Regions from separate parts of the Agathobaculum faecis genome, predicted to be linked through region 1. Evidence: predicted binding sites of a transcription regulator. Region 1 holds the regulator's gene; each other region holds the start of a gene.
What was found. Region 1 encodes Rex, which represses fermentation and respiration genes when NADH is low (regulators of the CRP and FNR family bind a similar motif). Its sites were predicted from a motif close to ATTGTTAANNNNTTAACAAT; they were not measured.
Positions count from the first base shown of each region.

Region 2: a site for Rex is predicted at 2,165-2,184, ahead of H8S45_RS12015 (acetyl-CoA C-acetyltransferase). Genes of this name have one in related genera too.
Region 3: a site for Rex is predicted at 2,024-2,043, ahead of gap (type I glyceraldehyde-3-phosphate dehydrogenase). Genes of this name have one in related genera too.

Region 1 covers NZ_JACOPL010000009.1:126,993-130,237, reverse strand. The annotation lists gene metA (homoserine O-acetyltransferase MetA) at 204-1,118, shown strand; gene H8S45_RS11015 (redox-sensing transcriptional repressor Rex) at 1,149-1,787, opposite strand; gene H8S45_RS11010 (isocitrate/isopropylmalate family dehydrogenase) at 1,819-2,976, opposite strand; gene H8S45_RS11005 (aconitate hydratase) at 3,074-3,245, opposite strand, start outside.
Region 2 covers NZ_JACOPL010000011.1:87,607-90,851, forward strand. The annotation lists gene H8S45_RS12010 (enoyl-CoA hydratase-related protein) at 1-783, opposite strand, end outside; gene H8S45_RS12015 (acetyl-CoA C-acetyltransferase) at 906-2,093, opposite strand; gene H8S45_RS12020 (acyl CoA:acetate/3-ketoacid CoA transferase) at 2,280-3,245, opposite strand, start outside.
Region 3 covers NZ_JACOPL010000010.1:34,619-37,863, reverse strand. The annotation lists gene H8S45_RS11210 (DMT family transporter) at 1-844, opposite strand, end outside; gene gap (type I glyceraldehyde-3-phosphate dehydrogenase) at 906-1,934, opposite strand; gene H8S45_RS11200 (ATP-binding protein) at 2,190-3,245, shown strand, end outside.

The DNA of each region.
Region 1 (3,245 bases):
TTTGTCAAGAACTTTTTTCTTCTTTTTTCAGCTTTTTCCGCCGCGCACTTCCGCAGCTCGTTTACTATACTATATCCCCCTCCACTTTGTCAAGTCCTCCCTCCCCCTTTCTTTCTATAACTACCTTTTCCTCCCTTGTCCTTCCAGCGCTTTTCTGCTATAATTTTTCTATTGGAACCAATGGTATAAAGGAGGTCACTGGCTTGCCTATAAAAATAGCCGACAGTTTGCCCGCGCGTGCGATTCTGGAGAGCGAAAACATATTTGTGATGACCGAGCACCGTGCAACAACGCAGGACATCCGCCCTCTGCGCATCGCGCTGCTCAACCTGATGCCGCTCAAGATCGTGACTGAAACCCAGATCCTGCGCTGCTTGTCCAACACACCGATCCAGATAGAGGTCGACCTGATTCAAACGAAGACCTATCACTCGAAAAACACCCCCGAAGACCATCTGCTCACATTCTACAAAACATTTGACGATATCCGCGATCAAAAGTATGATGGTTTTATCATCACCGGCGCCCCCATCGAAAACATGCCGTTTGAAGAGGTTGAGTATTGGGATGAGCTGGTCCGCATTATGGACTGGACGAAAAACCATGTACATTCCACGTTGTATATCTGTTGGGGCGCGCAGGCAGGCCTTTACCACCACTACGGCATCCCCAAATATCCCTTGCCGCGGAAGATGTCCGGTATCTTCAAGCATCATGTGCTTTTCCCGAAAGAGCCCCTTTTGCGCGGCTTCGACGACCTATTCTGCGCCCCGCATTCACGCCACACCGAGGTACATGCGTCCGATATCCGCAAGGATGACCGCCTGCGCCTGTTGGCGGAATCTCACGAGGCTGGCGTTTATCTGGTTGAGGCGATGAACGGACGGCAAATTTTCGTGCTTGGTCACGGGGAATATGATCCGGACACCCTGAAGAAAGAATATGAACGCGATCTCGCCAAGGGCCTGAACCCCGAGATCCCCCTGCACTATTTTAGGAACGACGACCCCAGCGACGATATTCTGGTCACCTGGAAAGCGCATGCCCACCTTTTCTATACCAACTGGGTCAATTACTACGTTTACCAAACCACACCCTACTCCCTCGATAAAATATAAAAAAAGAAGCGGCCTCAAGCCGCTTCTTTTTTATGCCTCTTCCATGCCGACCAGATGGCACAGCGTCATCAGGCTGTCAGACAAGTGTACATTCTCGACCGGAACGCCCAGCCCCTCCAGATGCAGGTCCTCTCCCGTGAAGTTCCACAGGCCGCGGATACCATGATCGACCAGCTCATGCGCCAAATCGGGCGCATGGGTGCGCGGAATCGTCAGGACGGCAACATCCGGCTTGCGCCGGTCGACAAATTCAAACAGCGTGCTGCTGCTGCGCACCTCATGCCCGCCAAATTTTTTTCCCACTAACTCCTGATTCGCGTCAAACGCACACAGCAGCTTGAATCCGCTGGCCGAAAAATCGAAGTTGTTGAGCAAGGCCCGTCCCAGATTGCCCGCACCGATCAATACCGCCGTGCGGCCGGCGCGGAGCCCAAGAATAGCGCCCAACTCCTCCTGCAGCTTATCTACATTGTATCCATATCCCTGCTGGCCAAATCCACCAAAGCAGTTGAAATCCTGCCGGATCTGTGAAGCGGTCAGCCCCATACGCTCAGCCAGGGCGCGCGAGGAAATGCGCTGTACGCCCTCAGCTTTCAGCTCACAAATATTGCGGTAGTAGCGCGGCAGACGCTGCACCACCGCCTTGGAGACCTCTTGTTTGCGCTCCACAGGTTTTCATCCTCTCTTTCCCATCACAAAATTACAGCTTCGCAATCGTTTCCAGTACATAATCCGTGAATTCCTGCGCGGTCGCACCAGTATCACGCCCATTGACCACTACCTTTTTCTCTTCAAACATGCAGATATCGAGCGCACGGTCGAGCTTATTCGCCAGTTCGATCTCACCGATGTGCTCGAGCAGCATCACGGAGGCGCGCAGCACGGAGGACGGGTCCGCGTACTGAGCGCGCCCCTCCTGCACCATGCGCGGCGCGGAACCGTGGATGGCCTCGAACATCGCGTAGCGCTTGCCGATATTGGCCGAACCCGCGGTGCCTACGCCGCCCTGAATCTCGGCCGCCTCGTCGGTGATGATATCGCCATACAGGTTGGGCAGCACGACCACCTTGAAATCGCGGCGGCGTTTTTCGTCCAGAAGCTTCGCGGTCATGATATCGATGTACCAGTCGTCGAACTCGACCTCCGGATACTCCTTTGCGACCCGCTGGCAGGTGTCGAGGAATTTGCCGTCCGTGGTCTTGATGATATTGGCCTTGGTCACGCAGGAGACGCGGTTCTTGCCGGTCTTGCGCGCGTAATCAAACGCCAGGCGCGCGATGCGCTCGCAGCCCTGCGAGGTCGCCACTGTAAAGTCGATGAACAGATCGTCCGCAATCTGCACGCCCTGCGAGCCGACCGCATAGCCGCCCTCGGTGTTTTCGCGATAGAACGTCCAGTCGATCCCCAGCTCAGGCACCTTGACTGGACGCACGTTGGCGAACAGGTCGAGCGCTTTGCGCATCGCCACATTCGCGGATTCCACATTCGGCCACGGATCGCCCTTGCGCGGGGTCGTGGTCGGCCCCTTGAGAATTACATGGCACTGTTTGAGCTCCTCCATCACATCGGGCGGGATGGCGCAGCCCAGCTCAGCGCGACGCTCGATGGTCAGCCCGTCTATCACACGGAACTCCACTTTCCCCGCCTTGACCTTGTCGGCCAGCAGGGCCTCGAGCGCGTGCTGCGCCATGCCGGTGATCATCGGGCCGATACCGTCGCCGCCGCACACGCCGATGATGAGCTTGTCAAGCTTTGTATAGTCAATAAAGTCATCCTGTGCTTTCATATCCGCGATGCGCGCAAGCTGGCTTTCTACCACTGCTTCAAATTTATCCAGAATGGACTGGTCGATCGACATAACGGTGTCCTCCTCATACCATTGATATTATTTTAACAAATTTTCTGCATCCTGTCAAGAAAGAGGAGGCTGGGAAAGCGCCTCTCTCCTCTTTTCCTTATTGCGCCGCCTGTTCCTTGGCATAGTTGAGCGTGCCGCCCGCGAGCAGCGCGCCGCGCTGACGGTCGGAAACGTCGCAGTCCGCCTTGAAGGTCCTGCCGCCGCATACCACGGTAACCTGACTGCCGTTTTTGATTTCCTCCAGCACATGCGGCAGCGCGATCTCATCC
Region 2 (3,245 bases), on a different contig from region 1:
CTTATTCTTATCAAGGAAATAAGCCATGCCATACTTCTGGTCCTCAGTCGCGAAGCACTCGCCGAAGATGTTGCCCTCCAGCTTGAGCGCGGAATTCAGGTCGGTCTGCATGCCGACGTTGATCGCTTCCTTGCAGAGCGCGACAGCGATCGGCGCCTGCGCCGCAATCTCCTCGGCCAGCTTCATGGCTTCGTCCATCAGCTGCTCCAGCGGGTAAACGTAGTTGACCAGGCCCATCTCCAGCGCCTGCTGTGCGGTGTAGTTGCCGCGGGCGGTATAAATAAGCTCCTTGGCCTTGCCGAGGCCTACGATGCGGGCCAGACGCTGCGTGCCGCCGCAGCCCGGCGTGATGCCCAAGCCAACCTCCGGCTGGCCGAACAGCGCGTTATCGGATGCAAGGCGGATATCGCAGGACATCGCCAACTCGCAGCCGCCACCCAGGCAGAAGCCGTTGATTGCGGCAATGACCGGACGCTTGAAGTTCTCGATCTTCCAGCAAACACGGTTGCCGTTGTTGCCGAACTTCTTGCCTTCCTCAACGGACAGGGTGGACATTTCGGAAATGTCCGCGCCGGCCACGAAAGAGTTGACGGTCTTGCCCTTCTTGTTTACCATGGAGGAACCGGTCAGCACGACGCAGTATACGTCGTCCATTGCCGCAACTTCGTCGAACGCTTCCTCGAGCTGGCCGTACATATCGGTGGACAGCGCGTTCATGGCTTTCATGTGCTCGATCTTGACGACCGCTACATGGCCTTTCTTTTCAACTACTACATCAGTCATTGGTAAGACTTCCCTTCAAATTGATGTCGGAATCTTATATACGAGGTGCGCCGCGCACCTGCGCAATCGAATGCTTTGGAGATAGGGGGCCTGCAAAAAGCCCCCTATCATGCCGGTTTGATTTACTTGCAGAGCTCGTCGCGCTCAACAATGATCGCTTCGCCCATGCCGCCGCCGATGCACATGGTGGCAAGGCCGAGGGTGGAGTCGCGCTTGATCATTTCGTAGATCAGCGTGGTGGTGATACGGCAGCCTGCCGCGCCGATCGGGTGGCCCAGTGCGATCGCGCCGCCGTTGACATTGACCTTGTCCATATCAAAGCCCAGCTCGCGGTTGACCGCAGCGGCCTGCGCGGCAAACGCCTCGTTGGACTCGACAAGGTCGAGGTCGGCAACGGTCAGGCCGGCGCGCCCCAGCGCCTGGCGGGTGGACTCGATCGGGCCGACGCCCATGATGGACGGGTCGCAGCCGACAGAGCCGAACGAACGGATCTTGACGAGCGGCTTGAGGCCGTGCGCCTTCACATAATCCTCGGACGCGATAATCATCGCGGCACCGGCGTCGTTGATGCCGGAAGCGTTGCCCGCGGTGACGGTACCGTCCTTCTTGAACGCCGGACGCAGCTTGGCCAGTCCTTCCAGCGTGGTCTGCGGGCGGCAGTGCTCGTCGGTATCGAAAATAACGGTTTCCTTCTTCTTCTTGACCTCTACCGGAACGATCTCGTCCTTGAAGCGGCCGGAGGAAATCGCCTTGGCGGCCTTCATCTGGGACTCGTAGCCGATCTGGTCCTGCATCTCGCGGGTGATGCCATACTGCTCGGCAACGTTTTCCGCGGTGATGCCCATGTGGTACTGGTTAAAAATATCAAATACGCCGTCATGAACCATCATATCAACCAGCTTGACGTCGTTCATGCGCGCGCCCCAGCGCACGTTGTGGGAAACGTACGGTGCGCCGGACATGGACTCAACGCCGCCGACCAGCATGAGCTGATCCTCGCCGGAACGGATGATCTGGGAACCGAGCGAAATTGCGCGCATGGAGGACGCGCAGACCTTGTTGAGGGTCATGGCGGGGGTGGTGATCGGCAGGCCCGCGCCAATCAGGACCTGACGGGCAACGTTCTGGCCGCAGCCGCCCTGCAGCACCTGGCCGAACATTACTTCATCGATCGCTTCCTTGTCCACACCGGCGCGCTCGATCGCCGCATTGGCGGCAACAACGCCGAGCTGGGCTGCGGGTACGTCGCGGAGGGTGCCGCCGTAAGTACCGATCGCGGTACGGGCTGCGGAACAGATATAAACGTTCATTTGGCTGTTTCTCCTTTTCTTCTCTTACGCCGGTGATGCCGGCGCAGCGGTTTGTGACATCTCTTAACGAGTTCGTTAATATTTTATCAAATGTGCAGAAAAATGCAAGGGGTTTTTGTAAGGAATATGGCCCAAATCTTAAAATACCCATAACTTGCACAACACACACAAGGAATAAATCGGGAATTAATCGTTTGCCAGACCCATCAGTTCATCGCGGAAAATACGCGAGTCCATCAGCTTGATCGAACCGTCCGCCTGGCGGGCGATCTGGGGCGCGAATTCCATCTGATCGAGCACCTGGGTCTGCAGGTCGATGCCGGGCGCGATCTCGACCAGGGTAACGCCCTCCGGACGCAACTCGAACACGCAGCGCTCGGTAATGTACAGGACGGGCTGGTGTACCTCGTTGGCATAGTCGCCGGAGAACGTGATGTGCTCGACCGCATTGACGAACTTCTTCTTCGCGCCCTCCTGGGTGATGATCAGCTTGCCGTCGCGGCACTCGGTCTTGAGGCCCTTGGCGGTAAACGTGCCGCAGTAGACGACCTTTTTGGCGTTCTGGGTGATGTCGATGAATCCGCCCGCGCCGGCTAAGCGGGTGCCGAACTTGGACACGTTCAGATCGCCGTTGGGCGCGGTTTCAGCCAGGCCAAGGAACGCGACGTCCAGGCCGCCGCCCTGGTAGAAGTCAAACTGCACGTTGTGCGGGATGATGCACATTGCGTTGGCGGCCGCGCCGAACTGGGTGCCGCCATAGGGGACGCCCGCGATCGAGCCGGCCTCGACGGTCAGGGTCATCTTGTCCGAAATGCCCTCCTCGGCGGCGACGTTGGCAATCTTTTCCGGAGCGCCGGTACCAAGGTTGACGATCGCATCCGGCGGCAGCTCCATGGCCGCGCGGCGGGCGATGATTTTCTTGGCGTCCATCGGGATGGGCGGGATGGCGTCCACCGGAATGCGGAATTCGCCGGTCAGCGCGCCGTCATACGGCATGCCGAGGCACTGCATGTTTTCCTCCTCCGAGCCGACGACGACCGAATCCACATAAATACCCGGAATCGCCACCAGCTTCGGATCGAGCGAGCCGCCCTGCACGATCTTTTCGACCTGCACGATGACCTTGCCGCCCGAGTTCTTGCACGCCTGCGC
Region 3 (3,245 bases), on a different contig from region 1:
CGGTCGGGCTGAAATCCGCTTTCATCCAGAGAACGGCAAGCACCGTCGCGGACACCGGCTCGATCGAGGAAAACAGGCTGCCCTTCTCGGGTCCGACCAATCGGATCCCCTCCAGATGCAGCGTGAACGCCGCGACCGAGCCGACCAGAACAACGACCGCGAGCGCGCTGACCGCCCCGGCGTCCAGCGTCACAGGCATCCGCCACGGGCGGAACAGGAAGGACAGCGCCGTGCCGCCGAGCAGCATGCCCCATGCTGTTACAAGCGCCGCACCGTATTTATGCAGCAGCGGCACCGGCTGCACCGCATAGATCGACATGGCTACCGCGCTCAGCAGCCCCCAGAACAGCGCACGGCTGGACAGGACCATCTCCCCCGGATGCCCGTGCGTCGCCAGCAGGAAGGTTCCGCCCACGGCCAGCAGGATGGACAGCACCTCAATGCCCCGTGGCGGGCGGCGGCTGCGGACCGATAGGTACACCAGGATCAGGACCGGCGAAAGATACTCCAGCACGGTGGCGGTCCCCGCGTTGGAGTATGTGATTGCGGAAAAATATGTATACTGGCACATGCTCATGCCCAGCACGCCAAACACCAGGATGCCGGCGGTGTCCTGCTTCCAGATGCGGAACACCTGCTTTTCGCCCCGCAGCAAGCATAGCAGCAGCAGGATCGCGCCGGCCGACAACAGGCGCACCGAAACCAGCCATCCGGTCGGTACGCCCTTTGCCTGCAGCAGGAACTGGCCGCAGGCGCCGGAAAGCCCCCAAAAGATACCGCCCGTCAGCGTCAGCAGCACGCCGCGCAGCATTTTATCCCGCTTCACACAGTTTTCCCCTTTCACAAAAAGACCTCTTGTGCAGATCACAAGAGGTCTTTTGGTTTTACGTTGCTACAGGACTGACTTACTTGTTGTCAACCTCAGCCATGTGCTCGATGAGCATCAGCAGCTTGTTGGAGTAGCCCCACTCGTTGTCGTACCAGGAAACAACCTTGACGAAGGTGTCGGTCAGCGCGATGCCAGCCTTCTTGTCGAAGATGGAGGTGCGCTCGTCGCCCAGGAAGTCGGAAGAAACAACGTCCTCGTCGGTGTAACCCAGAACGCCCTTCAGGCCGCCCTCGGAAAGCGGCTTCTCAGAAGCAGCCTTCATCGCCGCGCAGATCTCGTCGTAGGTGGCCGGCTTAGCCAGATTGCAGGTCAGGTCAACAACGGACACGTCCAAGGTCGGAACACGCATGGACATACCGGTCAGCTTGCCGTTCAGCTTCGGGTAAACCTTGCCTACCGCCTTGGCAGCGCCAGTGGAGGACGGGATGATGTTGCCGGAAGCCGCACGGCCGCCGCGCCAGTCCTTCTTGGAGGGGCCGTCAACGGTCTTCTGGGTGCCGGTGGTGGAGTGAACGGTGGTCATCAGGCCCTCGGTGATGCCGAACGCCTCGTCCAGAACCTTGGCGATCGGCGCCAGGCAGTTGGTGGTGCAGGAAGCGTTGGAAACAAAGGTCATATCCTTGGTGTAGGTGTCCTGGTTAACGCCCATAACGAACATCGGGGTGTCGTCCTTGGACGGGGCGGACATGATGACCTTCTTCGCGCCGCCGTCGATGTGCGCCTGCGCCTTTTCCTTGGTCAGGAAAACGCCGGTGGACTCGACAACGTAATCAACGCCGTCCTTACCCCACGGGATGTTCTTGGGATCCATCTCAGCGTGGAAAAGAACCTTCTTGCCATCCACGGTGATGGAGTTGTCGTCATACTCAATGGTACCGTCATAGCGGCCGTGCATGGTGTCGTACTTGAGCATGTACGCCATGTAGTCCGGCGTCATGAACGGATCGTTTACCGCTACGAATTCGATATTCGGGTTCTTCAGACCAGCGCGGAAAACCATACGGCCGATACGGCCAAAGCCATTGATACCTACTTTAATAGCCATTTGCAGTGTTCCTCCTCAATTTTGACAATTATCTTCTTGTCGATGGCTTTATTATACACTATCTGGACGATATGCCGCAAGGTGTAATATTTGTGAAATTTTTGTCATTATATTCTGGGTTTTTGTACATTTTTCTTTGCAAAGCGGTCCCGTCTGGTGGTATAATAGAAGCATCATACAAAATATAGTATTGCAGTCCGTAAGCAGCCTTATACCCACAAAGAAACAGAAAGATCAGCGATTCGGAGGATAGAGATGGCGGATACATTTTTCTCTCAGCTTGACAGCGCGGCTCTGCGCGCCCTGCTGAACCGTACCGCGCTGCACGACGCAGCATTGCTCACAGTAGGACCGACGCTATATATTGAGGCCTGCAACGACGCCGCGGCGCGCCTGACCGGCCTGCACCCGCTCGAACGCATCGACCAGCTCTTGAGCGGCGCCTCCGCCGGCGCGCTGCGCGACTGCATCGTGCAGCAGGCACCGCGCACCGTTTATGAGGAGCTGGACGGCGCCGAATACCGCCTGGAACTGCTGCCGCACCGCGGCGGCGCGCTGCTCGCGTTCCTGCACGACAACCGCTCCTCTTACGACGGGAGCCTGCGCGTACTGCACGCAAAAAGCGCGCAGTATCTCGGCACGCTTTTCGCCTGCGCAGAACAGGTGCAGGATCCCGCTCTCGCGGCCGAGCTGCGCAAGCAATGCCTGCGTATGCACCGCATACTAACCCATTCCGATTTCCTGCACGACCCGCCTCTCACCGAGCAGCTCCGCCTATACCGCACCGACCTCGTGGCTCTCTGCCAGACGGCCGCGGCCAATGCGGTGCTGTACGGCCCGTCGCACGGCACCAAAAACATCACCGTACACGCGCCCGATTTCTGCGACGCGCTGATCGAGCCGCAGCTGATCCAAAAGGCTCTATACAACCTTCTGTCCAACGCGCTGCACGCGTCCCCCGCGGGCGGCGATATCGTCCTTACCCTGACCGACGACAGCAGCTTTGCGACCATCACGGTTGCGGATCGCGGCCCCGGCCTGGATGCGGAGCTGTTTGAAGCGCTCCTGACTGGCTGGGAGCGGCAGGTTTCGCTGGACGATTACCTTTCCCTGGCGCGCTGCGGCGCGCCGCTCGGCCTCGGTCTGCCCCTGATCCAGCGCATCGCGCAGGCCCACGGCGGCAGCCTGCTCCTGTCCCCGCGGGAGGGCGGCGGAAGCGAGCTGCACATGAGCATCGCCCACCTGCCGGCCGCGCTTGCGGATAACAACCTGCGCGCGCCGATGATTTTGGAGGAGGGCTACTCGCTCGAA